DNA from 2 places in the Paenibacillus sp. 2KB_20 genome. Region 2 is predicted to be linked to the other one. Evidence: predicted binding sites of a transcription regulator. Region 2 holds the regulator's gene; the other holds the start of a gene.

Region 1 (16,647 bases), 170 kb from region 2:
TGGCGTTCAGCGCCATGGCGAAGACGGAGGTGGCAATCCCGTTATCCGTGACGTACTCCATCTCCTTAAACACGCTCAGAATGCTGTAGCTGATTGCTTTAAGCGAATATTCGGCTTGCTGGCTGTACTTTTTCTCAATCGAATTGTAGGTAATAAAGAATGTAAATAGGCCCAGCACAAATAACGGAATAATAATGAGCCCCAAAAAGGCCGTGAATAGTTTGTTCCGCAAATTCATACGCATGCTCCTGCTCCTAGTATTACCCCTTGACGCTTCCTGCGGTGACGCCTTCAATGATCTTCTCTTGCAGAACGGCATAAATGATAAGGACCGGCAGCACGCTGAATATGATACCCGCAGACATTTGTGCGTAGTTCATATTGTAGGCGTCCCTGAAACCGACCATGCCGACAGGCAGCGTTCTCAGTTCATCATTCGATAGGAAGTAGTTAGCAAGCAAGAATTCGTTCCAGTTACCCAGGAAATTGATAATAAATACGGTAACGATAGCCGGAACAGTCAGAGGTAAGATAATTCTAGCAAACAACCCTCCGGACCTCAATCCATCAATAACCGCAGCCTCCTCGATTTCACCGGGCAGCGACCGCATGAAGGCAGCCAGTATAATAACCGAGAACGGGATGGCATTGGCAACATACGGTAGAATCAGGGCCATATGCGTGTTCAAAATATCCAACTGCCTCATGATGCCATATATCGGCAGCATGAGAGAGTTATTCGGAATCAGCATGCCTATCAAAATACATTGAAAGACGATGGCGCTAATCCGGTTATATCTCATCCGCGTCACGGCAAAGGCCAGCATTGCTCCAAACAGAATCGACAAGCAGGCTGACAGCACGCCGATGTATAAGCTGTTCCAGAAATACGTGCTAATCTTGGCGTTCACCCATGCGTTCACATAGTTATCAAATACCAGCGTGCTTGGCAAACCAAAAGGGTTCGTTGCAATAGACTGGTTATCCACCTTCACCGAAGAGAACAGGACGAACAGGAAAGGATATAGTATGACGAGCAAGTAAGCCATCAGAAAAATGTGCGGGATCAGTTTCTTTATTGCTCTCATCAGTATTCAATCCTTTCGTTGCGTCTTGCGACCAGCACCTGGTAAAGCACCGTTACGATAATCGTGAAGAGGAAGATCAGCACGGCGATCGAGTTGCCAAAGCCATGCTTGAAGCTCGTGATCGCATATCGAATCATATATGTCGCCATAACGTCGGTTGAGCCGGCCGGCCCGCCCTTGGTCATAACCAAAATAATGTCCGCCGCTTTCATGGCTCCCGCGATCGAAAGCATGATCACAACAGAGATAATTGGCATAATTAATGGAAGCGTGATTTTGGTTGCTCTTTGGACCCCTGTCGCGCCATCAATTGCCGCAGCCTCATCCAGCTCTTTGGGTATGGATAGAATTGCGGCAAGAACCATCACGATGTAAAAGCCAGTCCATTGCCATGCATTCGTGATCAGGATGGCAATCATGGCCCATTTGCTATCCGATAACCAGTAGATGGGTTCAATTCCAACCAGCCCTAAAATCTCATTCATCAGACCAAAGTCCGGGTTGTAAATGAATCCCCATAAAATGCCGATCACAGCCGTCGACATGATGGATGGTGCAAAAACCGCGGTTTTATAAAGCCCCTTCAAACGCTTCACGTTTGCGATTAACAGGGAGAAAAATACGATCGTCGGAACCTGGATCAAACAGGAAAAGAGAATGAAATAAACATTGTTCCTGACAGCCTTCCAAAAAGCATCATCATTCAAGGCTGTCACATAGTTATCGAGCCCAATGTACTTCACATCTTTGGAGATGCCATTCCAGCTCGTAAAGCTGTTGTCAAACGCAGTAAAGATCGGGTATATGAAAAAAGCCAGAAACAATAAGAATGCCGGCAGCACAAAAACGATGTAAATCAGAGGATTTCTCAGCGCTTTGTTCATGGTAACCTCCGTATTTATGTCTGATGTTGTTTAGGCGAAAGGGCACCCCCATGTACCGCAGCGGGTGGTGCCCTTTCGTCTAGAATTTTAGTTATTCCTCTGAAGCATTGGCCGCTTCTTGCGCTGCTTGCACATTCTCCAGCATCTTCTCGGCATCAAGCTCGCCGCCGATGACCTGCTGAATGCCCATGCTCAGTGCAGTGTTTACGTCGGCTTGAACAAGTGCATCAAAGGCAGGGAAGGATTTTTTGATCTCACTGACGCCTTTGAAAATGTCCTGCATAAGCGGATCATCCGAAGTGGAGTTCATTGTTGCCAGATCCATCTTCATTGCCGGCAGTACACCGTCTTCTTTCAGACCGCGCAGCTGCATTTCATCTGTCCACATATTTTTAATGAATTCTTTAACCGCTTGAAGTTTACGAGGATCTTCTGCTACCGCTGCCGAGAATCCATATCCGTTGTTTGCGTCCTGCATGACGATGACAGGGTCGCCCTCATTAACCGGAGGCAGGTTGAAGTATCCGACCTTACCTACCAAATCACCCGCTTGAGTCGGATCTCTAAATACGGAGTTCGCCCACGATCCGTCCATCATCATGACGGCTTCGCCGGTGATCATTTGGTTTCTCATGTCCGCATATTCGAAGCCAAGCTCGCCTTTTTTGAAGTATCCCTTCTCAACCCATTCCTGGTGCTTCTTCACACCTTCCACGACTTTCGGATCGGTCCATTTGGTTTCCCCGGTTTTGAAGCCGTAAGTAACCTCTGGCCCTGCGTAATAGCTCCACAGGTTGTTCGTGGTCATGAGCGGAATCCAAGCATCCTTGGAGGATTGGGCAAAAGGAATCTTCCCGTCGGCCTTTATCGTTTCAGCAATTTGCTCCAATTCAGCCAATGTTTTAGGAACGTTCAAACCTTTTTGGGTGAAGTAATCCTTGTTATAGAAAATACCCTCAATGGAACCCCCAATCGGCAATCCGTAGATCTTGCCGTCATGTGTAAATGGATCCAGTGTCGTAAATTTGTCTTTAATGCCTAGTTCATCCAAAATTGGGGTCAAATCAAGCATTAAGCCTTCTTTGGAATATACGCCTGCATCCGGGCTGCCGAACACATCGAATACTTCCGGCGGCTTACCGGCTGCCATCTCGCCTCTCAGTTTCTCTTTCCGGTTCACTTCAGAGTCCACAGCGTCCAGCTTGATTTTCAGCCCGGGCACCGCCTCTTCGGTTTTACTGACAACATCGTTCAGCAATGCGAGACGGAATTTCTTGGATTCACCTACTTGCGTATGGCGAATGGTGATTTCAAACGGCTCATTGCTGGCCGTTCCTTCAGAACCACCTGACGGTTTTTCTGCTGCCTTGTCACCGCCGCCGCATGCAGACAAAAGCGTGGATGAGACGAACAGAAGCGACATTAATAATGCCAGACCCTTTTTCTTCATTGTCTTTGACCCTCCCGAAGTGCTTGTTTATTTGATAGGCGTTTTCCTCACATCTTCATTATAGAAAGCGATTCCATTTTTCGATAGGCCGATATTTTTCTTGCCAAGGGATAAAATCTTCTACAAAAAAACAACAACCTTTCCACATGGGGAAAGGTTGTTGTCAGTAATCGTAACGCATATATGAAATTAATTAGAAATCTATTAGCTCTGGACTGTCTCTATTTTCTTGGGTATCTCACCAATCAATCGGTAAGCGCGTGCCACTTCTTCCTCGGAAGGTGAAGGTACGCCCTCCAATGGATAAGCCATGCCGAGCTCCTTCCATTTGTAAACGCCCATCTGATGGTAAGGCAAGATTTCGAATTTCTCGACGCCGTGCAGCGTCCGAATAAATTGACCGAGCGCAATCAAGTCTTCTTCGCTGTCATGGATGCCCGGCACATAGACGTGGCGAACCCACATGTTCCGATCATGGTCAGACAGCCAGCGGGCCGTCTTTAACGTCCTTTCGTTCGACTTCCCGGTGAGCTTGATATGCTTCTCGTCGTTGATATGCTTCAGATCAAGCAGCACCAAGTCGGTAAACTCCAGCAATTCCGAGATTTTCTCCGGTTCATTATAACCGTTGCTGTCCAGCGTCGTATGCAAATTCCAGCGGCGCTTCACTTCCTTGAACAGCTCCGTGACAAAGGGATACTGCAATGTCGGCTCACCACCGGAGACGGTTAACCCGCCGCCCGATGAACGGTAGTAGCTCAGATAAGGTTCAATCTCAGCCAGCACGTCCTCCACCGTCATCTCGCGTCCTTCATGCAGTCCCCAGGTATCCGGATTATGGCAGTATTGACACTTCAAGAGACAGCCCTGCATGAAGAGCACAAAGCGGATACCCGGACCGTCCACCGTTCCGAACGTTTCTATGGAGTGTACATGACCTTTTAGCATGGTGCGTCATCCTTTCTGTATCCGCTAGGGTTGTCTTCCATCCTTACATCGATCCGTGGAACGTACGGTTGATGACATCGAGCTGCTGCTCACGCGTCAGTTTGACGAAGTTAACTGCATAACCGGATACCCGAATCGTTAACTGCGGATAATTCTCCGGATGCTCCATCGCATCGATCAATTGCTCCCGGTCAAATACGTTGACGTTCAGATGGTGTGCCTTGCTGCCAAAATAACCGTCCAACATCGCAACCAGATTGTTCACACGGATATCACTTTCTTTACCAAGGGCTTTCGGCACGATCGAGAACGTGTTCGAGATGCCGTCAAGACTATCCTCATAAGGCAGCTTGGCCACGGAAGTCAGCGAAGCGAGAGCTCCCTTCTTATCGCGTCCGTGCATCGGATTTGCGCCCGGCGCAAACGGCTCGCCTGCCTTACGTCCATCCGGCGTGGTTCCTGTTTTCTTGCCGTATACGACGTTCGACGTAATCGTGAGCACCGATTGGGTCGGCATTGCGTCACGGTAAGCCTTGTTCTTGCGAATCATGCTCATGAAGGTCTCGACCAATTCAACGGCGATGCTATCCACGCGATCATCGTTGTTGCCATAGCAAGGGAACTCGCCTTCGATTTCAAAATCCACTGCAATTCCTTGCTCATTGCGTACCGGCTTCACCTTTGCATATTTAATTGCACTCAGTGAATCCGCTGCTACGGACAGGCCTGCGATGCCGCATGCCATCGTGCGCAGGATATCCCGGTCGTGAAGCGCCATCTCAATCCGTTCATAGCTGTATTTGTCATGCATGTAATGGATAACGTTAAGTGTATTCATATAGAGCTTCGCGAGCCATTCCATCATCGGCTTGAATCGCTTCATGACTTCATCATAACTCAGGACCTCGGCAGCGATAGCCGGATATTCCGGTCCAACTTGGGCGCCTGATTTCTCATCCTTACCACCGTTGATCGCATAGAGCAACGCTTTGGCAAGGTTTGCTCTGGCTCCGAAGAACTGCATCTGTTTCCCGATGCGCATGGCGGATACGCAGCAGGCGATGCCGTAATCGTCTCCGTAAATCGGACGCATGAGATCATCATTCTCGTATTGAATCGAGCTGGTTTCGATGGAAACTTTCGAACAATATTTTTTGAAGGCTTCCGGCAGCTTCTCCGACCATAACACCGTCAAGTTCGGTTCTGGAGCAGGTCCCAAATTATACAAGGTATGCAGGAAACGGAAGCTGTTCTTGGTCACTCTCGTCTCACCGTTTATCGACATGCCGCCGATGGATTCCGTTACCCACGTTGGATCCCCGCTGAACAGCTCGTTATAATCCGGCGTACGCAGGAATTTCACGATCCGAAGTTTCATAACGAAATGGTCGACCAGTTCCTGAGCTGTTTCTTCCGTTAGCTTGCCTTCAGCCAGATCTCGTTGAATATAAATATCAAGGAAAGAAGATACCCGGCCAAGCGACATCGCAGCACCGTTCTGCTCCTTGATCGCGGCCAAATAACCGAAATACAACCATTGGAATGCTTCCTTCGCCGTATTTGCAGGTTTGGAAATGTCAAAACCGTGCATACCCGCCATTTCCTTCAGTTCCTTGAGGGCCCGCATTTGCTCAGACAATTCTTCCCGCAAACGGATAACCGGCTCATCCATAGCATCCACTTCAAGCTCACCGAGTTCTCTCAATTTGTCCTGAATAAGAGCATCTACACCGTATAGCGATATTCTGCGATAGTCACCAATGATACGTCCGCGACCGTACGCATCGGGAAGTCCCGTAATAATCCCGGCCTTGCGCGCTGCTCTCATCTCTGGAGTATAGGCATCAAACACGCCTTGGTTATGCGTTTTGCGTATGCCGTTAAAGATATCCACAACGGCCTGCGGCATTTCAAAACCGTATGCATTACACGCATCAATCATCATCCGGATCCCGCCAAAAGGCTGGATCGAACGCTTGAACGGCTCATCAGTCTGAACGCCGACAATCTGTTCTTTATCCTTATCCAAATAGCCAGGTTGATGGGAGGTGATGGTTGAAGGTGTATGGACATCCACGTCCAGTACCCCACCGTTGTCCCGTTCTCTCTTGGTTAAATCCGATACGATATCCCACAATGCTTTGGTGTTATCCGTGGGTCCTGCCAAAAATTCATCAGAGCCATAATAGGGAGTAATGTTCTCTGCAATAAAATTATTAACGTCAATTTGCTTGGTCCATTTACCTGATTTAAAACCTTTCCAGCCTGTTTCTTTTTCAATCACCGACATATTGAATCCCTCCTAGATTTGCTGGGGCTTGCAAGGACAGGCGAGGCCACACCTTGATCTATCTCAGATCTTTAAATGTGATTATTTTCACGATCAATGATGCCACTACCCCGCCTTGTACCTTCAAGCTTCTTTATCAAAGACCTGAGATTCAGCTTCTTGCTACACCTTTATTGTAGTCCTGTTGATCCCTCGCATCTGTGATATTAATCACAAAGTTATCTTTTCCCGTGATTTTTATCACTCCAAGTCTGTCTTGCATCACTTACCTCAACATATTCCCGGATCTTCATGATCGGCATTCAGAGCCTATCCTATTTAGAACCGACCGTAGAATGCGTTGCGGTAAACTTCTGCGAGCTCTGTCACCAGCGGCAGCTTCGGATTGCTCGTTGTGCACTGGTCTTCAAAAGCCCGGTCCGCCAAATGCTCAACATTTTTCTCGAAATCTTTAGGATCGATGCCAAGCTGCTGGAACGACTCCTCGATACCGAGCTTGCTGTTCAGCTCCCGGATCGCGCCAATCAGACTGTTTACGCCCTCTTCCGTTGTTCTTGCCGGCAGCCCGAGAATCCGTGCGATTTCAGCATATCTCTCATCAGCCACAAAGTGGGTATATTTAGGCCATGCCGCGAATTTTGTTGGCTTCTTGGCGTTGTAACGAATGACGTGAGGCATCAGGATCGCATTGGTGCGTCCGTGTGCCGTATGATACTGGCCGCCCCACTTATGCGCAAGACTGTGGTTGATGCCAAGGAACGCATTCGCAAAAGCCATGCCGGCAAGCGTCGAAGCATTATGCATTTTCTCGCGGGCGAGTTTGTCACCGGTAAGCGCCGACTGCTCAAGGTATTGGAACACGAGCTGTATGGCTTTGATGGCAAGCCCATCCGTATAATCGCTGGCCATCACCGATACGTAGGCTTCAATAGCATGTGTCAGAACGTCCATACCGGTATCGGCTACCGCTGTTTTAGGCAGCGTGTATACAAATTCCGGATCGATAATCGCCACATCCGGTGTCAGCTCATAATCAGCCAGCGGGTACTTGGTATTCCCCAGCCCTTTGTCCGTGATGACGGCAAACGAAGTCACTTCCGAGCCGGTTCCCGACGTTGTTGGAATGGCAACGAATTTCGCCTTCCGTCCAAGCTTCGGATATTTATAGACCCGCTTGCGGATATCCATAAATTTTTGCTTCAGATTGTTAAAGTCCGTATCCGGGTATTCATAGAACAGCCACATCGCTTTCGCTGCATCCATTGGCGATCCGCCACCGAGGGCGATAATGCAGTCCGGCTGGAATCGGGTAAGCATCTCCGTTCCGCGTTCTACTGTCGTTGTTGAAGGATCCGGCTCGACCTCCGAGAAGACCTCGATGGCCACTGGCACTCTGCGCTGACGCAGATAATGCTCTACCCGCTCCACATAACCCAGCTTCACCATCATGGGGTCGGTAACGATCGCAACACGGGTGATTTCCGGCATTTTCGCAAGATACTGCGTGGAGCCTTTTTCAAAGTATATTTTGTCCGGTACTTTAAACCACTGCATATTCACGGTTCTGCGGTTCACCCTTTTCACGTTGATTAGATTGACAGCCGTCACGTTCGACGAAGTGGAATTACGTCCATACGAGCCGCAACCCAGCGTCAGCGATGGCAGGTTCGTGTTGTAGATATCCCCGATACCGCCTTGCGAAGAAGGCTGGTTCACCAGGATGCGGCAGGTTTTCATCCGATCCGAGAATTTCATAATAATGTCCTCATTGTGCGAGTGGATCACCGACGAGTGGCCCATGCCGCCAAAAGCAACCATCTCTTCAGCGCGTGTTATGCCTTCCTCGGCATCCTTCACCTTATAACAGGCCAGAACCGGACTCAGTTTCTCGGCAGACAGCGGGTACGCCGGACCGACTCCTTCAAGCTCGGCAATCAGGATCTTGGTGCTTTCCGGTACCTCGAAACCGCAAGCCTCGGCAATCTTAGCTGCCGGCTTTCCGACGATGGACGGATTAACCGCACATTTCTCCGATACCATCGCATGCGCAGTCAGTTTCACCAGCTCTTCCTTGTTGACGAAATAACAGCCGCTGGCAATCATTTTTTTCTTCACTGTATGATAGATAGGCTCTTCGATAATGACAGCCTGCTCGGAAGCGCAGATCATGCCGTTATCAAAGGTCTTCGATAAAATCAAATCGTTCACTGCTTGATCCAGATCCGCGCTCTTCTCTATAAAGCAAGGCACGTTACCTGGTCCTACGCCTAGGGCAGGCTTGCCGCAGCTGTATGCCGCCTTGACCATTGCCGAACCGCCCGTGGCCAGAATGCAGGCGACGTCAGGATGATTCATGAGTGCATTGGTTTTATCCATGGAAGGAGCTTCGATCCACTGGATGCAATCGGCAGGAGCACCTTGTTTCACGGCGGCATCCCGCAGTATCAGCGCGGCTTCCCGGCTGCATGCCTGCGCGGATGGATGGAATCCGAAGATGATCGGGTTTCTTGTTTTAATGGAGATCAGCGCCTTGAATATGGTTGTTGAGGTCGGATTGGTTACCGGTGTTATCCCCATGATAATCCCAATCGGCTCTGCTATTTTTTGAAAGCTGTCATAGGCGTTGTCTTCAATAATACCCACCGTTTTGTCGTACTTGATGCTGTTGTGGATATACTCTGTGGCGAACAGGTTCTTGATAATCTTGTCTTCGTACACGCCGCGTCCCGTTTCCTCAACCGCCATCTTCGCCAGTTGCATATGCTTCTCAAGGCCTGCCATGGCCATCGCCTGTACAATCCCGTCGACCTGCTCCTGATTCAATTCCATAAACTTTTCTTTGGCTCGATTCGCCTTGTCAATCAGCCCTTGAATGTACTCCGATGCTGTTTGTCCTTTAACTTCAACCGTTCCTTTGCTCACAGCCATATCTCTCATCCTCCCATGGTTCATGTTTCTTTCTCGTCTACGCTTTGATCGTAACACAGCCTTCTCTAAATTCATGTGAAATATTTCACAATATAAATATTTTTCTTTTCTGTGTAATTTATGCCTGTCTTTCCCTCCTTTTAAGTGAAAGAGATCACAAAGTTTGAAAATTCGCCACGATTTCCCTCTTATTCTCCCCCAAAAGTGAATGTTTTCACGTTATAATGTATTTAAAGATTAAACAGATCAAATTTTAGGATGTTAGGGGATACCAACATGAATACTACTGTAGACCATGTAATGGAAATCGAAAACTTAGGGAACACGCAGTGCTTCTCGGAACAAAACCGCAACCGTCTGCTGGTCAGCATGAAGGAAAGGGTACTCCCTGAAGGATCCCATTTGTTCTGGGAAGGCGACTTTGCCGACAAGCTGTACTACGTTAAACAAGGAAGAATTAAATTAACCAAATCGACTGATGAAGGCAAAGAGCTCATTCTATATATGTACCATCCAGGAGACATGGTCGGGCAAGCCGATCCATTCTTCAGCAACAATCACAGTTTCTCGGCAGAGGTGCTGGAGGATAGCGTTGTCGGTGTCATCGAGCACAAGGATCTGGAGCTGCTGATCTGTCAGCACTGCGACTTCGCCATTGATTTTATGAAGTGGATGGGCATACACCACCGCATCACCCAGACCAAATTCCGGGATCTCATGATGTACGGTAAGCCCGGTGCTTTAACATCGACACTGATCCGTCTGAGCAACACCTACGGACAGCATCAAGCGGATGATACCATTCTCATCAACAAGAAGATTACCCACACCGATCTGTCGAACATGATTGGGGCAACCCGCGAAAGCGTGAACCGGATGCTGAGTGACTTACGCAAAAAAGATGCCATCGAATATGCTGGCGGAATGATTGTCATTAAAGATCTTCCGATGCTGCAGGAAATCTGCCATTGCGAGCTGTGTCCGAACGAAATCTGCCGGATTTAATCGGCCTGCTCCCTTCTGTGCATAATATACAGTCATCTGCTTACAATAAACCTTGTCTTTCCAAACCAAATCAAAGGGAGTGCTCAGCATGCGTGAAGGATTGATTCCTGCTGTTCTTGGAACTGTGGTTTCTGCTTCGGGTGCCGCTCTGCTTGGCAGCAAGTATAAACTTGCCGCAACCGGTATTCTCGGCTTCGGACTGGCTCATATTGTGCTTGGTGCGATTGACCTGGTGGAACATCGGTAAAGGATTTGGAAGACAAGGTACACAAAAAGAAACCGTTTCTTGGTAAATGGAAGGACAACTCACCATTTACCAATGGAACGGTTTCTTTGTTTACTCATTAGGTTCAACTTCATCTGCCATTGGCTTGGAGGGTATGAAACCTCCAAATCATCTCGTTCGTATCGTTAAAGAAGCGGTCAACCGTTTGGTTGACCGCTTCTTTTCGGCTGTCTATCAAGTGAGCAAACCTGCTTACGGAACTGCTCCTTCTCATCGATGTCGCCTTACAAAACCTACTTTTGCTTGCTCCCTTTTCCCGACGAGATAAACCAATAAGCCATCCCTACAAACAATCCGCCGCCAAGGATGTTCCCCAGCGTGACCGGCACCATGTTGCTGATCCATCCACTAATGGAAATGGTTTCGGGATGCCCCGGTAAAATCGTCGCGAGTGTCAGAAGTGTCATATTAGCTACGCTATGCTCGTACCCTGTTGCAATGAAGGCAAACAGACACCACCATATTAAGATCAGCTTTGTCGTTTCTCCCTTGGCCCGAATTCCCATCCACAAGGCCAGACAGACAAGCCAATTACACAAGATGCCTCTGAAGAACAGCTCCATAAACGGATCATTCATTTTCTTGGCAGCAGCCGTGAAGATGAGATGGTCCGGCGGCAGGCCTTTGAACAGGCCGGAAGCATACACCAGATAGCTGAGCAGAATCGCTCCAGCCAGATTGCCGATAAACACGAGTACCCAGTTTTTCAGCGTATCCCCCATCGTCGTTCGTCCGGATAATGTGCTTATCGTAAAAAACATGTGATTTCCGGTAAACAGCTCTGACCCGGCGAACACCACCAACGTGAGCGCGATCCCGAATGCAGCTCCCATGACGAGGGATTGGAAGGGTGAACCGGCAGCTGCGAGCGGCGCCCCCAGCTTAAAGATTAATACAATCCCTATGCCGACATACGCGCCGGCCAGCATAGCCGATACCATATAGCGCAGCAGATTATGATTCATCTGCTCTTTTTTACCGACGGCGGCATTGACAACGGCTTCCACATCTGTTTTAAACATGGGATACCACCCCTTGATTTCGTCTGTTTATTATGCGATTGCTGGCCTTAAACACCCACCTCAACCTTTCCGTCCACGACGCGAATCGGGTATACACGAACCTGACCCTTATCCGGAGCCTGTACGAGCCCGGTTGAAAGCTCAATTTTCCAGTCATATAACGGATCGTAGATGTAGTGCCCGGATACGATGGCTTCCGAGAGTGGCCCACCTTTGGGATGAGGGCTTTGATTGTCCAGCGCAAACCATTGATGATCCGAAGTCCGGAAGACGGCAATCTCCCGATCTCCGAGTTGGACCACCCTTCCGATCTGTGATAGAAAATCATGTTCATTCCCTACCGTAATAAATTTTCCAGTTTCCATAACATTCGACCTCCACTTCTCTTTTCTATCCCCATCCATACTGCGAAAAGCTCTCTATGTTCAGGCGGCAAGAGGGAAGTAGATTCCTCCCTCTTTTATTTGCTGCTGACCGGTTTTGCATCCTCAAATAACGTATTGCGCAGCTTCTCGTCGTTCAGCACTTTCTTCCACGGATCCTCGACTTGCTGCAAGGCAAGCTCGATTCTCTCCACCAGTTCCTTACGCTGCTTGGTATCGTCCAGGATAACCGCTCGGATTTGTTCCAATCCCAAGCGCTCTACCCACTCCGATGTTCTCTCCAGGTACTTGCCGGTTTCACGGTAATACTGCATCAAGGCTCCGCAGATTTCGACCAGCTCTTCATCCGTTTTCACTTTGCAAAACGAATCAGCCAGACGTGCCTTCGTTCCGCCGTTGCCTCCAACGAATATTTCCCATCCACCGTCATTGCCTACGATCCCGATATCTTTCGTGCACGACTCGGCACAGTTTCGCGGACACCCGTTGACTGCCAATTTAAATTTCGCCGGGAAATCCAGTCTCTCGAATTTCTCCTCGAGGAATGCTCCCATGCCCATCGAATCCTGCGTACCGAAACGGCAAAATTGGGAACCTACACAGGTCTTCACGGTCCGCAGCGATTTGGCATAAGCATAACCCGACGGCATATCGAGCTCTTCCCAAACGCTCGGTAAATCTTCTTTCTTAACACCGATGAGGTCCAGACGCTGTCCGCCGGTTACCTTTACAACCTTCACATTATATTTAAGCGATACATCCGCGATTTTCTTCAAATCCTCCGGTGTGGTAACGCCGCCGTACATTCTTGGGACGACCGTGTACGTGCCGTCTTTCTGAATGTTGGCGTTCATCCGTTCGTTGACAAAACGGGATTCCCTCTCTTCTTGATGGGTTACCGGGTTCAGCATCGCCAGATAATAATGAATGGCCGGGCGGCATTTCGAGCAGCCTTCCGGATTGCTGAAGTTTAGAACATGCATGACTTCTTTCGTTGTCTTGAGTCCTTTGGCACGGATTTCGGCGACAATCTCGTCCCGATCAAGCGTTGTGCACGAGCATATGCCTTGTTTGCCTGCCGCCTTAAAGCCATCGCCCAATACGCTCTGGAGTATTTGCTCCACGACAGGTTTACAGCCGCCACACGAGCGGGTAGCTCCTGTGCAAGCTTTAATCTCATCCACTGTCGTAAAACCCTGTAGAGTAATGGCATCCACAATGGCTTTTTTGGTTACGCCGTTGCAGCCGCACACGATTTCATCATCGGGCATCTTCTCCAGTGAAAATGCCTTGCCATTTCCTGTTCCTGCGCTGTCAGTACCCATGATCGAATCGTAAATCTCATCCGTCATGGCTGTCTTTTTCCGAATCATGGATTGAAGGCTTACCGAATCGCTCACATCTCCGAACAATATCGCCCCAACGATGATATTGTCGCGAATTAATATTTTCTTATAGGTCTTGCGCCAATCATCTTTTGCGGTGATCACCGAGTGCTCGGCTTGCTCCATGAATTCTCCGGCAGAGAATACATCCACACCGCTGATTTTCAACTTAGTCGATACACTGCTTCCCTCGTAAGGCTTGCCTTCCACACCGCATAGATGCTTCGCCAATACCTGTCCCTGCTCGAACAACGGTGCAACCAGGCCGTAGCATGCGCCCCGATGCTCGCAGCATTCGCCGACCGCATACACATCCGGCCAGGAAGTCTGAAGATAATCATTAACGACGATTCCCCGGTTCACTTCGATCCCGCTAGCTTTAGCGATCTCGGTGTTCGCTCTGATGCCCACTGCCATGACCACCAGGTCGGCATCAAGCTCATCCCCATCCTTGAAGCGGAGTCCCGTAACTCTGGTATCTCCCAATATTTCGGTTGTTTGTTTGCCTAATAAGAAATTGATGCCCTGCTGTTCAAGCTCCCTTTTCAGCATGCCGGATGCCATCGAATCCAACTGGCTCTCCATCAAATCCTGCATGAGATGAACCACCGTCACCTCCATGCCCAGGCTGACCAATCCTTTGGCAGCTTCCAGACCCAGAAGTCCCCCGCCAATGACAGCCGCTTTCTTGTACGCCTTAGCGGCTTGAAGCATCTGCGTGCAATCGGCAATGTTTCGGAAACCGATAACGCCTTCTTTGTCACTGCCCGGCACGGGTAAAATAAAGGGCTTCGAGCCCGTTGCTATCATGACTTTGTCATAAGGCACAGTCAATCCGTTGTCGGCGATCACGACCTTGCGTTCCCCATCGATGGCAGTTACAGTGGCATCCGTGTGCAGAGTGATGTGGTTATCCTCGTACCATTTCCAATCATTCAATACAATATCATCCAAGGTTTTGCTGCCTTCCAACACATACGACAACATAATGCGGTTATAATTCGGATGAGGCTCCTGTCCAATGACGGTGATGTCAAAATTCCCACCCAATTTAATGATTTGCTCGACCGTACTAATCCCGGCAATACCGTTGCCGATGACAACTAACTTTTCTCTCTTTATATTGGACATCGATTGATTCCTCCCCAACACATTTATCTAGATCGTGGTATTCCGTTGCTTTCACATAAATTATATCGTCTGATCGCATTAATTTTTGTGATATTTTTCACATAAATCATTAAAATTTAAAATAAAAATGCCAAATAACCCTGTCCACATCGAACAAGGTTATGAAGAGGCATGCTCTCTATATAATATCGGCTTCCATATAGGCTCGTTCGCCGCTAGGAACTTTCAAATAAGGGCGAATCCCGGCAAATCCCTTCGCGTCCAGGTTCACCCCGGTCATCCAGTTCCCCTCCAATAAGCCACGATCCGATTGCATAATGACGGCAGGTGCCTGGATATGCTCCTGATATAGAACGATGCCCGCCTGAATAGTCTTAAAGGCTTTTCCTTGTTCCACCAACGGTACGGCGCTGATATACGTAGGCACAAAATAATTTGCGATCACATCCAGCTCTTCCCCGTCAAAAAACGGCTCGCTGCCAAGGAAAGGATGCAGCATTACGATTTTCTCATAGAGTGACCAGATGATCATCTGCAGAAATCTTCCCGTACGTCCTATATTCTGCCCGGTGGACGCATGAAATCGATCGGTTTCATAACCAATGAACTTCCATCCGCCGGGGGCTTTGACCCATTTCTGAAACATATCAACAGCATCGGCACCGCTATAGCTAACGGATTCTGCAGATTCCGGGCTTGTTCCAGACGCAGCTAACCACAAGGAATCCGGCACATACTGGCTCAGCATCCGTTTGGTCTTCTCAAAAATATGAAGCACTTTTAATGAAGCGTTTTCAAGTTCTGAGATGTCCTCTTGTCCATAATGGAAACGGGAGATATACGTTCGCTTGGTCATGGGCTCGCCTCCTTGATATGCCGCTCTCGGTATTTACATCATATAGCAGCTGCGTCCGCTTGGTGCATGTCCACCTATTTTTGCCGTAAAGAAACAGGAATCATACTTCCATTTAGAAAAAAACCCTGAAATGAGGATGTCTCATGCCAGGGTTTAATCATCAAGGGGAGTCTTAAGATGACTCATCTTTCGACCCATTGTTCCGCCCAGAATGAAATTTGCTCCATCACCGGACGAAGTGCCTTGCCTTTTTCAGTCAGTTCATATTCAATACGTACCGGTGTTTCAGGATAAACATGACGAATCAAAATGCCTTCGCATTCCAAATCCTTCATCCGCTCAGAGAGCATCTTATCGCTCATGGACGGAATCAAATTCGAAATATCCTTAAAGCGCTTAGGCCCGCTCATCAACGTTTGAATAATCAAACCGTTCCACCGTTTGCCCAGAAAAGAAAATGCAGATTCAAAACGGGGACACATCGTAACATTTGTAACTTCCATATCCCTTCACCTCTTTACGAAGTCACCTTGTTTATAGAAACTCATAAGCTTAATTAAAAATCTAGAAAACTTACGAATTGTAAGTATGTTTCATTTTAGCACATTTCCGAGAAACTGAAAACCACCTAGCCCCTTTTTCCCATAAAATCAGCGCTTATCCCATAATATACGAGCCAGAATATCCAAATCTTTCTCGATCCAAGTGGATAATTTCCTATTATACAGTACCGCCGCTGGATGGAATAGAGGGAATATCTTATAGGTTTCCGCCGAGAACATATAACCCCTATCTGGATTCTCCGGATCGGTTGCTTGCTGGACCGGCCCCTCCATCAGTTTGCCGTGCAGCGATGTCACCGTTTCATGGCTTCCGATTAACCGGTGCAGCGCCGTATTTCCCATGGGTGCAATAATGTGCGGGCGAACCCATCGAATCTCTTCATCAAGCAAAGGTGCATGGGCCAATATTTCCGCCTTCGTCGGTGTGC
Region 2 (16,647 bases):
ATAAGTATGTTTCATTTAAGTTGGTCCTAACTTGATATGTAATCGTGTCCGAAATACCGATAAACTCAATCTCAACCCATCTCAGGTTATACTGCTGAAGTGCCGATACCGCAACCCTCTTGGCCCTAGCGAGCAGCGCACACCGTTGTTCTTCTGTTGCAAGTTGAAAAAAATCATTCATGAACTCACCTCTGCTCTATCGTTTGAACGTTCTTCCAATGATTATAATTCCCCAGCATCTGCCCTTCCTATATAAGGATTGATTTAAAATGACTTTTATACATAAGAAAAAGCCACATCAGAATCGTTCCAATGTGACTTTGTATTACTTGTTTTTGGTATATACGATTTTCTTGATGGAATCGCAGGATAAACAAAATTGAGAAGAAAGCTGATCAATCGTAGCGCCCGACGCAAACAACTGCCGGATTTCCAGGTTTCTTTTCTTCAAATACACCCGGCTGCCCGAGTTTTCTCCCCATTTCTTGCGCAATCCTTCAGGTTTAGGGATGTACACCATCCCGCCCTGTACATATTTCTGTACTTCCTTCAACAGTTCCTCTGGAAGTATAATATCCGCGTTTATATATTTCATGGTAGCTCTGCTCCTTAAAATTAAAATAAAGGTTTTAAGGATGCAAAGTCCATTTAGATAAACGGCCTCTCTACACGAGGTAATCAGGCGGTAACTTTCTCATCGCTCCATGCAAACAACCGCCGTTGTTCATCAAATAGACTTTGCATAGAGCTCATTGTCAATCTTCCCATCATATTCAGGCCCTCCCTTCAAAATAATGACATTCCGACTGGTTATGACCATTATAACCGATGTTACGCGAAAAATCGAAGTGATCTGTCTCATCTACAAGCCGATTTCAAACCGCCAAGCTGGCAAACGACCGAAACATCTCCTCCACGGTGTCGAAGCAATAGGTTGGCTGGCATGCCGCCAGCTCTTCCTCGGAACCATAACCATAGCCTGCAGCGATGCTGTGTATCCCGCAGTTCCGGGCTCCAATCAGATCATGCTTCCGGTCTCCAATCATAACGGCTCCAGGCGTCTGAATACGGCACGTATCCAGAACATGTTGAATGATTTCGGTCTTGGCGGACCGGGTGCCGTCCAGCTCGCTTCCACACACCATGGAAAAATAAGCGGATAGCTGAAAATGCTCTAGAACCGTTTCGGCAAAATCCGTAGGTTTGGAGGTAGCGACATACAAGCGGCGCCCTTGGGATAACAGCAAATCCAATAATTCGCGTATGCCGCCATACACCTCATTCTCATAAAGGCCGGTGTCCTTGTAATATCCACGGTAGCTAAGAACGGCTTCCCATGCCTTGGCTTCACTAAAATGATATTTCTCTATGAAGGACGCCTGGAGCGGGGGACCGATAAAACATTCCAGCTCGGAAAGATCACTTACATTAATCCCATGTTTACCGAGTGCGTACTTCACGGCTTTCGTAATGCCTTCACGCGGATCCGTCAAAGTGCCATCCAAATCAAATAGAATATGATTGTATCTCATTCGATCATTCTCCTTCAAACATGATTCCTAAGCCAGATCCTTGATTTCCAGGAGATCCCTGATCGTATAAGCAGGTCGATGATGATCACTTAAAACGGCCCCCTGGCGATTATAATAACAAAAATCAATTCCGGCTCTCGTTGCTCCTTCATAATCATCCGTAAGCGAATCCCCTATGTACAGCACTTCGTCTGGACCCACTTCCAATTCCTGCAAAGCGAGTTCAAAGATCCGCGGGTCCGGCTTCCAGCACTTCACCTCATCCGAAATGATAAAGGAGTCAAAATAATGAAACAATCCTCCTGTTGTCAGGCGTTTACGCTGTGCTTCGCCAATGCCGTTAGATATCACCCCTAGCGTAACATCGCCATGCAGGTGTTCTAAAATAAGATCGGCATTCGGCTCCATATGGTTGGAACTGCAAAACAACCCCCAGTAGGTTTCTGAGATCTCCCGGAACTGACGAAATTCCCTCTTCAACCTCAGGAATGTGTCCGTGAAGGAATGCTCCAGCACCTGCCTGATATCGTGATTGTTCTGAATTCGGTTCATCCAATAATTAAAATTAATCGGTCCAAACGTGCTCCAAAATTCCTCCCACGTCAGTTCCTCATGCAGCCGGTAGTGCTCCAGGGCCTGCTGCATGCATTTCTGCTCACTTTGGTTGTAATCCAGCAGTGTGTTGTCCAGATCAAAAATAATCGCTTTATATCTCATTTTTCTCTCCCCTCACGTCCATCGGCTGTAAATAATTGAATTCGCTAACGTGGGGATATTCTCCTGCCATTGACAGCTCGTGGCTGCACATACCTGCCAACCAACCATCCCCAGAGCCAAAAAACAGACTCTGTGGGATCGATATTAATTAATAAAACTCTCTGCAATTTCAAGAACTTCCTCTTTCTTAAGAGCAACTTTATTATTTAACGATATATGATAATAAAGGTCATGCTGCTCATCCACCCAAGCCAGGCCCTGATTAAAATAAGCGTCCGCATATTTAACGTAAATCATCTCGTGGCCCTTCACGAGCACTTTTTCAACATGATCCGCTTCGGTAAAATGGATTTCCTGTTTGGGGTTCATTCTGCTACGTTTGGCTGCGATTACGCCAATCGAGGTCTCCATATCACTGCCTTTTACGTAAATTAGCGAAACGCTACTCACGCTTGGTGGTTTAATCTCCTTAATAAATACCTTTTTACTCGTAGTTGAAGCTTCTGCCTGTCTAATCAGCTCATTTTGAATATCATAATAAGCTTTCGTTGGCTCTCCCTCATGAAACAAATCGGAAAGATCAAGGTTAAAGGATAGGTAACCTTCATTAAATGAATACTCATTTAATAGCCGGGAAGGAACCTTCATATTAGGCATCCCGCGTTTCTTGGCTTCCTCTTGAAACACACCGAGCGCTCCAAGAGAAATGGAACCCGCTTCAAATTCGAGCAATGTATCCTTTCCGTATAACTCTTTCTTCAAGTCATTCATCTCTTGGTTATGTATATAATAGGCGATGGCTTGGCCCGGCAAAGCCGAGCGCCAGGCTAAACTTCTGGAAGCGGTATCGAGGGAATGCAATCGATCCTGCTTTTCTTGTAATTCCTTGGACACTTCAGGCTTAGGTTTGGTCTCCAGCACCACTTTTCCGTCTTCGCTGCGAATCTGTATCAGTTCGGTTGCGGCGTAAACTGTCACCGACAGCGAAGTCACTAGCAGCAGCGACGCTGCCATCACGAGTGGTCTTCTTAACATGTTGGGCTGAGGTTTCTTTGCGGGTAGGCAAGCAATCCGTTCCATGACTGCATCCCTGACATCAATGATATAATGGCTCTTTGGGTCCTGCTCTATCAGCTTTTCTTCCACGTCATTTCGTTTAACCTCCACTGTAGATCCCCCTCTCTGTCAACCATCCACTTTTTTATTTTTTGTATCAGGCGGCTGTAGCGTTTTTTGACCGAATCCTTGGTTTTATCGAGAATTAATCCGATTTCCGCAAAGCTTTTTTCCTCAAAAACCCGCAGAATAAGCAGGTTCCGCTCCTCCGGGGACAGCCTACGAAGAGCACGCTCCATGGACTCGCCAATGATATATTTTTGGGCCTCCTGCTCTGCGCTTGCCGCTTGCTCCTTATCCTCTCTCAACAAAGGTGCAATGCTATAGAAGAATCGTTTCCTTCGCAGCATATTTAGACAATGGTGATAAGCAATCTTGTATAACCATGAAGAAAAGGAGGTCTTTGGCTCATATGTCTCCAGCTTCTGATAAGCCTTGACCATAATCTCCTGCACGGCATCCTCCGCATCCTGCCGCTGGTTCAATAGTCTCCAGCAATACATGAAAATCTGCTGTTGATACGCCTCGACGATATGTACAAAGGCTTGCCGATCCCCGTTTAAAACTTGTTCTATGGATTCTTCTAGGCGCAAGTCTTTAGCCCCTGAATTCATTGGTTGAAAGCTCACTCCGTTATTCCCCCTTTCATCAGCAATCCATTGTTCAGGTGCCTTCATAAGCTTTAACACATGGCAGCGGAATAAAGGGACATCTTTTTTAAATACGGATTGTAGTTATTTTTGAATAGCTGCTTCTAATGCACCTTCCATCATGAACCAGATGGCTTGGAAAGGGAATGCAGAATATTGCACATAAAATAGCCCCACAAAGTGGAGCCTATGCTTTGATGCTTATTCCAAATACTTTGCGGGGACCCCAAAAACATATAAATGCGATTAAAGAATTGCTTTTGCTCCGCTGAAAACTTATACATTCTCTAATCTAAAAAAGCACGCCCATAAGGACGTGCTTCTCATCTATCTTCCGATATTTCTGAATTTCTGCGTATAGGCCTTGGCATCCTGTGCGGTACGCACCCGATTGCGGCTCCATTCAAGCAGGATCCGGTCAATGTAGCGGAAATGCAGTTTGCCCGCAAACACCGCTTCTTTCAGAGCCAAGAGGATCAACTCGTCCGGATAGCGATCCGCATCAACCCAGCCGGAGATCGTTTCCAGCTCCATGGGCGATAACGGACGGCCAAACTCTTTTTCGAAAATGGTGAACAAATTCCGCTCTTCCTTCTCAGGAACGGGATTCCCCGATGCAGTTGATTTGTCGGTAGCAGGACGGGCATTCAACAGCGGAGACGCAAACTTGGTTCCATCAGGGGTCTTTTCCTTGTGCTCTTCAGCCAGGCACGAAGCAAGCTTTTCATACAATCCGTGGAGATTGTAGCGCTCGTAATGAATCCCCTGTGTTTCGTCCACATACTCATCAATTCCGATCAGCCCTACCTTCATCAAGCGCTGCAAGCTGGTAGCGATGAATCCGGTGGGAGCCCCCGTCACTTCCGCAAGCTCCTCCAGCGAAGGAAACGTCTTGAACTCCACCTGCTGATAACCAATCAAATGGATCACCAGCATGGCTTCACGGTCGCTTAACCCAAGTGACCGGTAATGCCGGAGCAAGGCGTAAGGAATGATCGCCATTCCTTCGCTCATGCCGGCAGCGGCGCCGGCCGTCCAGCCATTCACATCCGTGTCCACGTTACCGTCGTGGTCCATAGACTTACCTCTCACGGCTTACGGATACAACCGGTACAGGGTCCGTGGGAACGGAATCGTTTCACGCACATGGTCCAAGCCGCAAATCCAGGCAACGGTACGCTCAAGACCTAAACCGAAGCCGGAATGAGGCACGGTGCCGTATTTACGCAAATCCATATACCATTGATAGGTTTCCATCGACAGATCATGCTCCTTGAAACGCTCTTCAAGCAGCTGTGGATCGTCTATCCGCTGCGATCCGCCAATAATCTCGCCATAACCTTCCGGAGCGATCATATCCGCACAAAGTACGACTTCCGGACGATTCGGATCCGGCTTCATATAGAAAGCCTTGATTCCCGCCGGGTAATGCGTAATAAAGACCGGTTTGTCATACTTCTCAGCAATAGCTGTTTCGTGTGGCGCGCCAAAGTCTTCACCCCAAGGGATATCAAAATCTTGCGTATGCAGGAATTCAATAGCCTCATCGTACGTAATCCGCGGGAATGGTGCCTGGATCGCCTCCAGCTTCGAAATGTCGCGACCGATCGTTTCAAGCTCCTGGCGGCAGTTTTTAACCACGGATTGCACCACATGACTAATGAACTGCTCCTGCACGCGAAGGCTCTCCTCATGGTCTGTGAAGGCCATCTCAGGCTCAATCATCCAGAACTCGATCAGGTGACGGCGGGTTTTGGACTTCTCGGCACGGAACGTCGGCCCGAAGGAGTATACCTTACCGAGCGCCATGGCGGCAGCTTCCATGTACAACTGTCCGCTCTGGGTCAAATAGGCATCCTCATCAAAATACTTCGTGTGGAACAGGTTGGTTGTACCTTCCGCGGACGTTGGGGTCAAAATCGGCGGATCCACAAGCGTAAATCCGTTGGTATCAAAGTAATCTTGAACCGCACGGATAATTTCAGCACGGATCACCATGATCGCACGTTGTTTCTGTGTACGAAGCCACAGATGACGATGGTCCATCAAATAATCGACACCATGCTCTTTAGGCGTAATCGGATAGTTTTCCGTAAGATGTATAATTTCAATGCCGGTAACCGTCATCTCATAACCCGATTGGCTCCGCGGCTCTTCACGTATAACACCCGTCACATACAAAGAGCTTTCTTGTGTCAGGCTTTTCGCGTCATCCCATACTTGTTCGGATACTTCGCTCTTCACAACAACACCCTGGATATATCCGGACCCATCGCGAAGCTGCAGGAATTGAATCTTCCCGCTGGAACGCTTGTTGTTGATCCAGGCGCCGATTGTGACGGTCTCACCGACATGCTGGTTGACGTTACGAATCACACTTTTGGTGGCCATGCTTAAATCTCTCCCTTATATCACTACTATTTAACGGTTGGAAGCTTGTACGATACGATGCGTATCCCGAGCAATAACCAGTTCTTCGTTGGTAGGGACCACAAGTACCTCGACCTTCGAATTCGCCGCAGAAATACGGCGTGGCTCGCCGGAACGAATGCTGTTCAGCTCCTCATCCAATTCTACTCCGAGATAGGTAAGCTGCTCAAGCACTCTTTGACGAAGGACGATCGAATTCTCGCCGACGCCCGCAGTAAATACAATGACATCCACGCCATTCATGGCAGCAGCGTAAGACCCGATGTATTTACGAACACGATACTCATACATTTCAAAGGCCAACGTGGAGCTCGGATCGCCTTTTTCCATGCCTTCCGTAATCTCACGCATATCACTGCTGATTCCGGAGATCGCCAATAGTCCGCTATGCTTGTTCAGCATGGAGTTCACTTCATTGACGGTCAGCTCTTCCTTGTTCATTACAAACGGTACGATTGCCGGGTCCAAATCACCGCTGCGCGTACCCATCATGAGCCCTTCCAGCGGGGTCATCCCCATGGAAGTGTCGATGGATTTCCCGCCTTTTACTGCTGTCAGGGAAGCACCGTTACCGATATGGCAGGTAATGATCTTCAGATCCTCCAGTGGCCGGTTCAGGAATTCTGCCGCTGCCTGGCTGACATAGGCGTGAGATGTACCGTGCGCACCGTAACGACGTACTTTATATTTATTATAAAGTACTCTCGGAATAGCGTACAGGTATGATTTCTCCGGCATCGTCTGATGGAACGCCGTATCAAATACAACGACCTGCGGAACGCCCGGCATATTGGTTTCTGCTGCCTTAATCCCCATCATCGATGCGGGATTGTGCAGCGGAGCCAAATCGAACAAGCGACGGATTTCCGCTTTGGCATCACTGTCAACGAGCGCGGATTCTTTAAAAGATTCCCCGCCGTGCACTACGCGGTGTCCAACGGCCTGAATGCTTTCGATAGAATCGATCACACCGTGCTCCTCGTTTGTAAGCATGCCCAGCACTTTGCGGATCGCCGTGGTATGCTCCAGAATTTCGCTGACTTCCGTAACATCCTGTTTTCCCGTCGGCTTATGCGTCAGAATCGAGGAATCCATACCGATCCGCTCAACCAAGCCTTTTGCCAATACGGATTCATCCGTCATGTTGTACAGTTGATACTTCAGTGAAGAACTACCTGCATTAATTACGAGAATATTCATACCCGGTCACCATCCTTATCGTACTTGAAAAAGCCTTCTCCGGTTTTGACGCCCAGTTGCCCTGCGCGGACCAGTTTCTTCAAGACAATCGATGGACGGTATTTCAGTTCGCCGTACTCGCGGAACATGCGTTCCAGCGCAGCGAGGATGGAATCCAAGCCGAAACGGTCGGCCATCTCAAGCGGTCCATGCTGGAAGTTATATCCGATTCTCATCGCGTCATCGATATCTTCCGCCGAAGCCACGCCTTCCTGCAGCAGATGCATCGCTTCGTTGATCATGAGGGTAATCATGCGGGTTGTAACGAAACCTGGAGACTCATACACCATGATGCCTTTTTTATCCGAAACTTCTTCAACAAAGCGTTTTGTTTCTGTAAACGTATGTTCCGAAGTTTTCAGGCCGCGGATGATTTCAACAAGGTCTACCTTGGAAACAGGATGAATGAAGTGCATGCCAATAACACGCTCAGGATATTTGGTAGAGCTGGCGAGCTCCGTCAAACTAAGCGTGGATGTATTACTTGCTAATATCACATGGCTCGGACATACTTGATCGAGCTGTGTAAATACTTCTTTCTTCGCTTCCAAGTCCTCTATAATGGTCTCAATCACCATATCGCAGGTGCTAAGCTCGGCAAAATGAGTTACTTTTTGAATCCGGTTCAGTATAAGTTTCTTCTCTGCTTGCGTAATTCCCCACTTCTCCAGTTGTTTATCTAGACTGGTCTCAATCATTCGGTATGAATAGTCCAGTTTCTCTGGAGTTTTCTCTACGAGCAGTACGTCAAGACCTTTTGCAGCCAGCATCTCCGCAATGCCCTGCCCCATGGTCCCGCCGCCTACAACGCCGATTTTTTTGAAGTACATGGTTTCTACTCCACCCTTTCCATTATCTCTATACTTTATTGTACCCCTATTTGTCGAAAAATACAGTTTAGAGCACAAAGTATAATCATATCTTAGCACGACAAAAAAGTAAAAAAAAATGACCAGCATAACAATTTATGCTGGTAAAAGCGCGTTTTCACGAAATTGACAACGAAATTGTTCCCCAGAGAGGATTTCTTCCTTTAAAAGGATATCAAGAGAATTGTCGAATATTGGCCGTTTTTGTCCTAAGAGATTCTTAGTGCGGTTCATTAACTCTTCCAAAATCACATTATTCTCTTTCATTAACTCTTCAGTTGTTACCATATTCATGTTAACAATGCCCAGCGACGTCAAACCCGACTTCATCATCGTCTCCACGATGTTCAGCGATTGCTCAAAGTCATTGCTTGAACCTGTGCTTCGACCCCCGTAAAAGATCTCTTCGGCGGCCGCACCGCCAAGCGCGATCATAATTTGCTCTTCCAGGAAGGATTTTGTGTACAGATATTGTTCCTCCTGCGGGTTATGACGAACATAACCAAGTGCCTTACCACGCGGGCTGAGGGCAACTTGTTTCACACTGCCGGGACGCACAAGCTCTGCCATGATAGCATGTCCCAATTCATGGATGGCAACGCGCTTCTTCTCTTCCAAATTCGATTCGCGATCAGAACGCTCACCCATCATGACCTTGTCAATCGCCATGGCTAAATGACGCTGATGGATAAACTGCTCATTCTCACGCATCGTATAAATGGCCGCTTCATTCATGACGCTCTCAAGCTGTGCACCCGAGAAGCCGTAAGCTTCCTCGGCGATTTTCTCCAAGTCAACATCTTCATGCAGCGGCTTATTACCCGCATGCAGATTCAAGATATGAGTGCGTCCCTTCTTATCCGGAAGATCTACTTGAATATGACGGTCGAATCGGCCTGGACGCAGCAGTGCGCTATCCAGCATTTCTTTACGGTTTGTTGCTGCGATAACCAGAATGCGAGGAGTATCCTGTGAATAGATGCCATCCATCTCGGTTAGTAGCTGATTCAGTGTCTGGTCGTACTCGCGCTGCTGGCCGCCTTCGCGTTTACCGCCAATGACATCGATCTCATCGATGAAAATGATGGCGTTTTGTTTGTTTTCTTTTGTCGCACGATTCCGGGCATCCTTAAACAAATCCCGGATGCGCCCCGCACCAACACCGACGTACATCTCAACAAATTCACTGCCGGATGCAGCAACAAAGATCGAATCCGTATAATGGGCAGCGGCTTTCGCCATCAACGTCTTCCCTGTTCCCGGAGGCCCGGTTAGGAGAATGCCCTTCAATGGACGAATGCCGAATTTCTTAATGTCTTCATGACGAATCAGAAAATCCAATGCTTCTCGCAGTTCTTGTTTAGCATTATCCTGCCCGCCGATTTCTTCGAACGTCAGCTTGGCAGGTCCGCTCTTTTTCCGCTTGCGCTCATTCCCTGCGCCTACAGCAATACCGCCTTTCATTTTAGCGATAAACAACAAGCCGCCTACAAGTCCTGCAGCGATGAGCAAGGGCACGATGTTCACACCGACAAATACAAGGAATACCAGTAATACGGGAATAAAGCCTAACATGATTTCTTTAGCTAATTTAGGCATGATTCCACACCTCCATGCTGCCAGGCTGACGCGGCAAGATTATAAATTTACCAGACTTGCCGTCTGACAAGCTGACATAGACATTGGTGTCATCGATGGTTGCTTTTGCTTTCAAATTCGGAGACTGGGCAGCAAGCTGCTCGAGCGATGATTGAATATCAGTATACTGCTTATTATCCATTGCTTCGGCGACTGAGAGCATGGCCTTCTCCCACCATTGATCCAGTGCTTCCGAGGAATGGTCCTCCACCTGGATTTTCAATTCCCGCTTGCCAATCACAGACTTGCCTTCCTTCTTAATATGCTGAACCAAACCTTGTAAATTTGTATCTGGAGCCAAATCGAGATTCAAAGTAACGGTATTCTGTTTAATATCTATATGAGAATCCTTCACGCCGTCATATTGCGACACAACATTTGCCAGCGGATTTTGCAAAGCCATCTGCCGATACAGAAACCATCCGCCAAAGAGAACCGATGCTGAGATCACGACAGTCAGCATGATAGGTACAATGCGTAGTTTCATGAAGTTCCTCCTTCATTTCCTATATGAAATTTTGTCTATCATTTTGTGACACAATAGTACATATAACAACGATATATTTCGATGCATGTAATTTATATGCTCGTTTTGTACAAGTACGAGTATATCACATCTTATATACTTTTTCATGCATGTCTGTGAAAATATTTAGAACAGTTTTTCCATATTCTTTCTGAATGCGCTTACATGTTGGAGAAAAAGAGAGGCACCCTATGAATTTTAAAGGGCGCCTCGCTTACTGCATTTTTATTGATTTGGAAGAATAATGTCATTCCCGATGGTGTTACCATCTTGAAAACGATAAAACCGATAGCCGCGCTGACCGTTGTGTTCATACTGCAGCTGCCATGCATACTCGCCCTCATACATTCCAGGCAGCAACCGCTTAATTTCAACGCCAGGCAATTCGTTATAGATCTGATCCCGCATCTGGGCTTCTGACATTCCCGTTTTCAATAAAACGGACTGGACAGCGTCAGCACCTTCAACAGGTACGTTGTCATCCGTAAATTTCACCCATACCATACGATCTTGATTGTCTTGATCCTTCCCGCTTACCACCCAATAGTTATTATCCTCGCCCCACACCGATTTATAGGTCTTCCCGGACGTAACCAATTGGCCATGCTGCTTCGCGGCAACAATTGCCATTCTTTCTTCATTCCAAGTATCTTTCATAACATATGAATAATAGAGCTGTAAACCAAGCAGCAACAGCAGCACGATGGACACACTCAGCAAAATCCACTTCGTTTTTTTCTTCAAATCCGTCTTCCTCGCTCCCCTTGATTATTCCCTAGAGGGTTGTAAGACGCTCAAAGGCACGCTGCGCTTCCCGGCGGATACGTTCCTCATCAAGAGTAAGACTCGCGCCATTCTTCACGACCTGCTTGCCGTCAACCCATACATGCTCTACATCCTTCGCACTGGCTGAGTAGATAGCGTGTGAAATATAATCGGTCCGTGGAAGGAAGTGCGCTTGATCCGTGTTCAGTGCGATCATATCTGCTTTCATTCCTACCGCAAGTGTGCCGATATCCTCAAGGAACGCCGATCGGGCTCCATACTCTGTTCCCATCCGAAGCGCTTCGGATGCTGGAATGGCTGTTGGGTCCCCACTTACACCTTTATGGATCAGTGCAGCCAGTCGCATCTCTTCAAACATATCCAGATTATTATTGCTCGCAGGTCCATCGGTACCCAATGACACAGTGACCCCAGCTTTCAGCAGTGCAGGCACGCGTGCAATGCCGCTGGCAAGCTTCAAATTGCTTCCTGGATTATGCGACACCATAACTTGATGCTTGGCCAGGATTTCGATTTCTTCATCGGTCAGATGGACGGCATGCGCAAGCAGCGTTGGCCGGGAGAACATGCCAAGCTTCTCCAAATGGGCAACAGGGCGAAGTCCGTAGTCTTTTACATTCTGAGCTACTTCCGTTTCCGTTTCGGACATATGCGTATGCAAAGGCAGATTCAAATCATGCGATGCCTGAACGAATTTTTCGATGAAATCCGGCGGGCACGTATAAGGTGCATGCGGCGATATCATCGTCGTAATTCTCCCGTCAGCCTTGCCATGCCAGTCTTTTGCGAATGCCACCGCCTCATCCAGCTTCTGCTGCTGTACCTCAGGCGGACATAATCCGATGACGCCGCGCATTAGGACGCCGCGCATTCCTGAGTCCTGCACAACCTTGGCAACCTGATCCATATGATCATACATATCCACAAATGTCGTGGTTCCGCCTTTGATCATCTCCAGCACGGAGAGTGCGGTTCCCCAGTATACATCGTCGGCCGTGAATTTGGCTTCCATAGGCCACATTTTTTCCTGAAGCCATACCTGCAGTGCCAGATCGTCGCCATAACCGCGGAGCAGGGACATCGCCGCATGTCCGTGCGTGTTCACTAACCCCGGTAGGAAAAACAGATGAGTTCCGTCGATAACTTCTGTTCCCTCTTGGACGGTTGGCTCTTCTTCACCCAGATAGGTTATCCGGTCATTCTCCACAACCATATATCCGCGTAGCACGGTTCTTCCTTCCTCTAATACCGCAAACGTTCCGTTCTTAACCATCCACTTCGTTATCGTCATGTCCTGCATCCTCCTTGCCGTTATCCAAATAATAGGCCAAACTCTGCAAATCTGTAGTAAAATCAGCCGTATGAATCCTGATATGGGATGGGGCTTTCAGGATGGTTGGCGCAAAATTCAGGATAGCCTCGATGCCTGCGGCGATAAGCTGATTGGCTACATTCTGCGCTTCAAAATCCGGAACGGTGATTATCCCGATACGAATGCCGTACTCATGAACCGTCTTCTCCAGTTCCTCCATCGGCTGTACAACCAAATTGTTAATTTTCATACCAACTTTGGGAGAATACGAATCGAAAACCGCCACAATCTTCATATTGTCCTTCAGAAATGCATTGTAATTCGATAATGCATGTCCAAGATTACCGGCCCCAATCAATGCGACATTGATCTTCTGGTCCAGCTTTAGAATCTGGCGAATTTTCTCGATCAGATAAGATACGTCATATCCGATCCCTTTCCGTCCAAAATCACCGAAATACGCTAGGTCCTTACGAATTTGAGCAGGATTGAGGTCCAGTTTTTGTCCCAGTTCCTGGGAGGAAACCGTGGAGACCTCCCTTTTCTGAAGCTCATTCAAATAGCGCAAGTATACAGGTAATCTGCGGACCACGGCTTCCGAAATTTTTTCCGATTTCATTCATGCTCCCCCTAATAATAGGTTAATAACTACATTTTTTTGTGACAGATCATTTCGTTCATTGTTTCACTTTTATTCAGCTTGGTTCTCTATGCCTGCCTCTTCCTGCAGCCATTCCGTAATTCGGGGAACGATCCCCTCTGTCGGCATGTGCTCCATCTTCGGCCCCGGCAAAGAATATAAGAAATATTTCCCGTAATAGGATTCAATGACCCGGGTATCGTAGACAATGACAATCCCCTTATCTTGCGCGGTCCGCACCAGTCGGCCAAATCCCTGTTTGAAGCGAATGACCGCTTGCGGAACCGAAAGTTTCATGAACGGGTTCTTCTTCTGCTGCTGCAGCAATTCGCTCTTGGCTTCGACCAAGGGATGATTCGGCGGCTGGAACGGCAGCCGGACGATCGCAAGGCAAGTGAGCGCCTCCCCGGGTATGTCTACCCCTTCCCAGAAGGAGCTCGTACCCAGCAGGACCGAAGCACTGCTATCCTGGAATCTCCGGATTAACTTGGTACGGCTGGTTCCGTCCATCCCTTGTCCCAGTACCGTAATATCGCTGGATGCCAGCGCCTCCTTCAACGGCTCGTGAACCTGACGCAGCATGCGGTACGAAGTGAACAGCACAAGCATGCGGCCATGCGTAGCGATTGCCGTATCGGCCAATGATTGCACAAGTGTATTCACAAAGAGTGCATCCCCGACCGAGCCCTTCACGCTCGGAAAATCGCGCGGCACGACAAGGAGGGCCTGCTCCCTGTAATTAAACGGGGACGGCAGCAGAACCGTGTTCAGGTTGCCGCTATCTGCCGCTTCCTGAAGACCCAAGTTCTCGATCATGAACTGAAACGATTTATCCACCGACAAGGTCGCCGATGTCAGGATCACGCTTTGTTTCTTGTCAAAAAACAATTCCTTCAAGTGGGTGCTAACATCTACAGGCACTGCATAAAGCTGCAGCGATTTGCCGCGGAAATTCCCGTTAGCCTCCATCCAGTATACCGTGCCTTCATCATTCAGAGCCATGAAAGACCTCAGGTCCTCGCGGTGTGCGGCCAGGTCCTTAAACAGACCCGATAGGTCTGTTAACAAACTGTCCGCGCTGTAGTCGTCCAGATCTTCCTTCATCTCGGCGATCAGCTTGTCACCCTTGCGAACGACATCGCCCAGCGTCACATGAATTTGATGCTCGAGCTCGGCCAGCGAATCCCAATCCTTCGGCTTCTTCAGAGGCGATAAGCGAAGCGAGAATTGACCGGCATCCCCCGGAGTCGCGTCTCCGCGTTCCGGAAGCAGTCCGAACAATTGATCGCTGAGCCGGTCCCAATTCTCTTTTGCGGTGATCAGATCCGGATAAATCCGGTCTATGATGGAGGACCACTCGACAGCCTTCTCATGCGATGATGCTTGCAGCAGCTGGCGAAGAGCCGGAAGCTGACCGCTGCGGCTGTCTTTGTACATACGAGTCAACGTATGGACCACCGAAAAATATTTCATCTGCAAGCCAAGGTGCTTGCCAGCGACATCCTCCAGATGATGCGCTTCATCAATGACGAGACGTTCATAACTCGGAAGCAGCTGATGATTCGCTTTTACGTCAGTGAACAGCTTCGAATGGTTCGTAATGACAACATCCGCGATGCCCGCTTCATGTTTGGCCCTGTGATAGTAGCATTTGCGGAACCATGGGCATGCACGGCCAAGGCAGGAATCCGAATCACTGGAGATCGTCTCCCAGAAATCCCCTCCGCGACCGCCAAAGTTCAGTTCTTCATCATCCCCGTTCTCCGTCTGGGTCAGCCAGACCAGCATCTGCGCCGCGGTGATCACATCTTCCTTCGGGGAATGAAAATCTCTTCTATTTATTTTATGTTCAAATTTTCTCAAACACAAATAATGGCCTCTTCCCTTGAAAATAGCCGCTTTAAAAGGAAAAGGAACAACCTGGGTGAGCAGGGGAATATCCCGGTCACGCAGCTGTTCTTGAAGGTTGATTGTATGCGTGCTTACCATAACCTTCTGTTCCTGCTTCACGCTTTGATAAATCGACGGCAGCAAATACCCGAGGGATTTGCCTGTTCCCGTGCCGGCTTCGATCAATAAATGTTTATTATCATCGAGGGCCTGCATCACTTCCTGAAACATCATGTCCTGGGCATCCCTGCTCTCATAATGAGGCAGCGTTTCTTTTAGACGTTCACGGACATCATTCATGTATTGCTCAAAGCTTACATCCGCCAACGGATTAGGCTCCGACTCATCCCTGGCAGGCGCAATATCGTTCCAATCGTCAACGGCCAGGGCAAATTGACGATAGTACGTATGGGTGTCTCCGGCTTGTACAGCCTGGAACTCCCTGTCAGCACGGATGCCGTCAAAGAACCAGGCCAAGTCGCTGTCCTCGTCGGCAAACAGGTCGCTTAACCGCTGCACGGTAAGGAGAGGAAGCTCATCGATCTCCTCCAGGCATTTCAGCAGTGCATAGGCTGTGGCAAGCGCATCGCTGTCCGCCTGATGCGGACGGTCATGCTCCAGACCGAAATGAGAAGAGACCATCCCGAGCTGATAAGAAGGCAGCGAGGGAAAACATATTTTTAAGAAGTGCATCGTATCTAGAATTCGGCCGCTGAACGGTAAATAGCCGCAGCGATCGAGTGCATTTTGCAAAAAGTTAAAATCAAAAGCGACATTATGCCCAACCAATACGACATCGTCGAGCATGGGCACGAGTTCCATCATCATTTCTTCCAATGACGGAGCATCCGCTACATCACTGTCGGAAATGCCGGTCAAACCGGTAATAAAAGGAGGGATCGGAATCCCGGGATTGACATAGGTGCCGTATACGCGGGAGATGCTTCGATCCTCTTCGATGATGGCCAGTCCAACCTGAATGATCTCATCTGCTGACTGGTTGCCCGTGGTTTCAAAATCCAATACGGCAAATTTCATTTCGATAAAATCCCTTTCCTCCAGACTAATTAACAGCATACCAGAAGTTGCGGGTTTTGAACATTCCGGGTAAAAAATCCCCCGTTTCTCCTCCATCGCTCCATACGGCAAGAAGCGATACCAAAGTCTCAGTAATGAGCTCTGGCATCGCTTCTTGTAATGGCTTGATTTCTACAGCAAAGAGATCAATTGGCTGCCGTACTGGAGCTCACCGCGATTCTGCTTGCAGACCTCCAAATTGATAATGGGGTCAGGAAGTGTCGG

What was found. Region 2 encodes Rex, which represses fermentation and respiration genes when NADH is low (regulators of the CRP and FNR family bind a similar motif). Its sites were predicted from a motif close to TTGTGAAATATTTCACAA; they were not measured.
Region 1: the regulator Rex is predicted to act here: its motif matches at 9,662-9,679, upstream of adhE (bifunctional acetaldehyde-CoA/alcohol dehydrogenase).

Annotation. Positions count from the first base shown of each region.
Region 1 is NZ_JBFRHH010000003.1:199,129-215,775, forward strand. Features, by position in the region: gene AB4124_RS10280 (cache domain-containing sensor histidine kinase) at 1-238, opposite strand, end outside; gene AB4124_RS10285 (carbohydrate ABC transporter permease) at 261-1,088, opposite strand; gene AB4124_RS10290 (carbohydrate ABC transporter permease) at 1,088-1,972, opposite strand; gene AB4124_RS10295 (ABC transporter substrate-binding protein) at 2,064-3,422, opposite strand; gene pflA (pyruvate formate-lyase-activating protein) at 3,627-4,370, opposite strand; gene pflB (formate C-acetyltransferase) at 4,414-6,660, opposite strand; gene adhE (bifunctional acetaldehyde-CoA/alcohol dehydrogenase) at 6,979-9,588, opposite strand; gene AB4124_RS10315 (Crp/Fnr family transcriptional regulator) at 9,865-10,593, shown strand; gene AB4124_RS10320 (asparagine synthase) at 10,682-10,840, shown strand; gene AB4124_RS10325 (formate/nitrite transporter family protein) at 11,113-11,901, opposite strand; gene nirD (nitrite reductase small subunit NirD) at 11,949-12,266, opposite strand; gene nirB (nitrite reductase large subunit NirB) at 12,362-14,800, opposite strand; gene AB4124_RS10340 (hypothetical protein) at 14,979-15,656, opposite strand; gene AB4124_RS10345 (winged helix-turn-helix transcriptional regulator) at 15,839-16,159, opposite strand; gene AB4124_RS10350 (uracil-DNA glycosylase) at 16,307-16,647, opposite strand, start outside.
Region 2 is NZ_JBFRHH010000003.1:27,643-44,289, forward strand. Features, by position in the region: gene AB4124_RS09345 (phosphotransferase enzyme family protein) at 1-181, opposite strand, end outside; gene AB4124_RS09350 (CD3324 family protein) at 326-595, opposite strand; gene AB4124_RS09355 (HAD family hydrolase) at 876-1,532, opposite strand; gene AB4124_RS09360 (HAD family hydrolase) at 1,560-2,249, opposite strand; gene AB4124_RS09365 (DUF4367 domain-containing protein) at 2,394-3,416, opposite strand; gene AB4124_RS09370 (RNA polymerase sigma factor) at 3,380-3,994, opposite strand; gene AB4124_RS09375 (DnaD domain-containing protein) at 4,343-5,092, opposite strand; gene asnS (asparagine--tRNA ligase) at 5,111-6,406, opposite strand; gene AB4124_RS09385 (acetate/propionate family kinase) at 6,437-7,645, opposite strand; gene AB4124_RS09390 (3-hydroxyacyl-CoA dehydrogenase family protein) at 7,642-8,514, opposite strand; gene AB4124_RS09395 (AAA family ATPase) at 8,650-10,152, opposite strand; gene AB4124_RS09400 (hypothetical protein) at 10,145-10,678, opposite strand; gene AB4124_RS09405 (cell wall elongation regulator TseB-like domain-containing protein) at 10,943-11,461, opposite strand; gene AB4124_RS09410 (amidohydrolase) at 11,493-12,794, opposite strand; gene AB4124_RS09415 (redox-sensing transcriptional repressor Rex) at 12,769-13,434, opposite strand; gene dinG (ATP-dependent DNA helicase DinG) at 13,507-16,383, opposite strand; gene AB4124_RS09425 (hypothetical protein) at 16,555-16,647, opposite strand, start outside.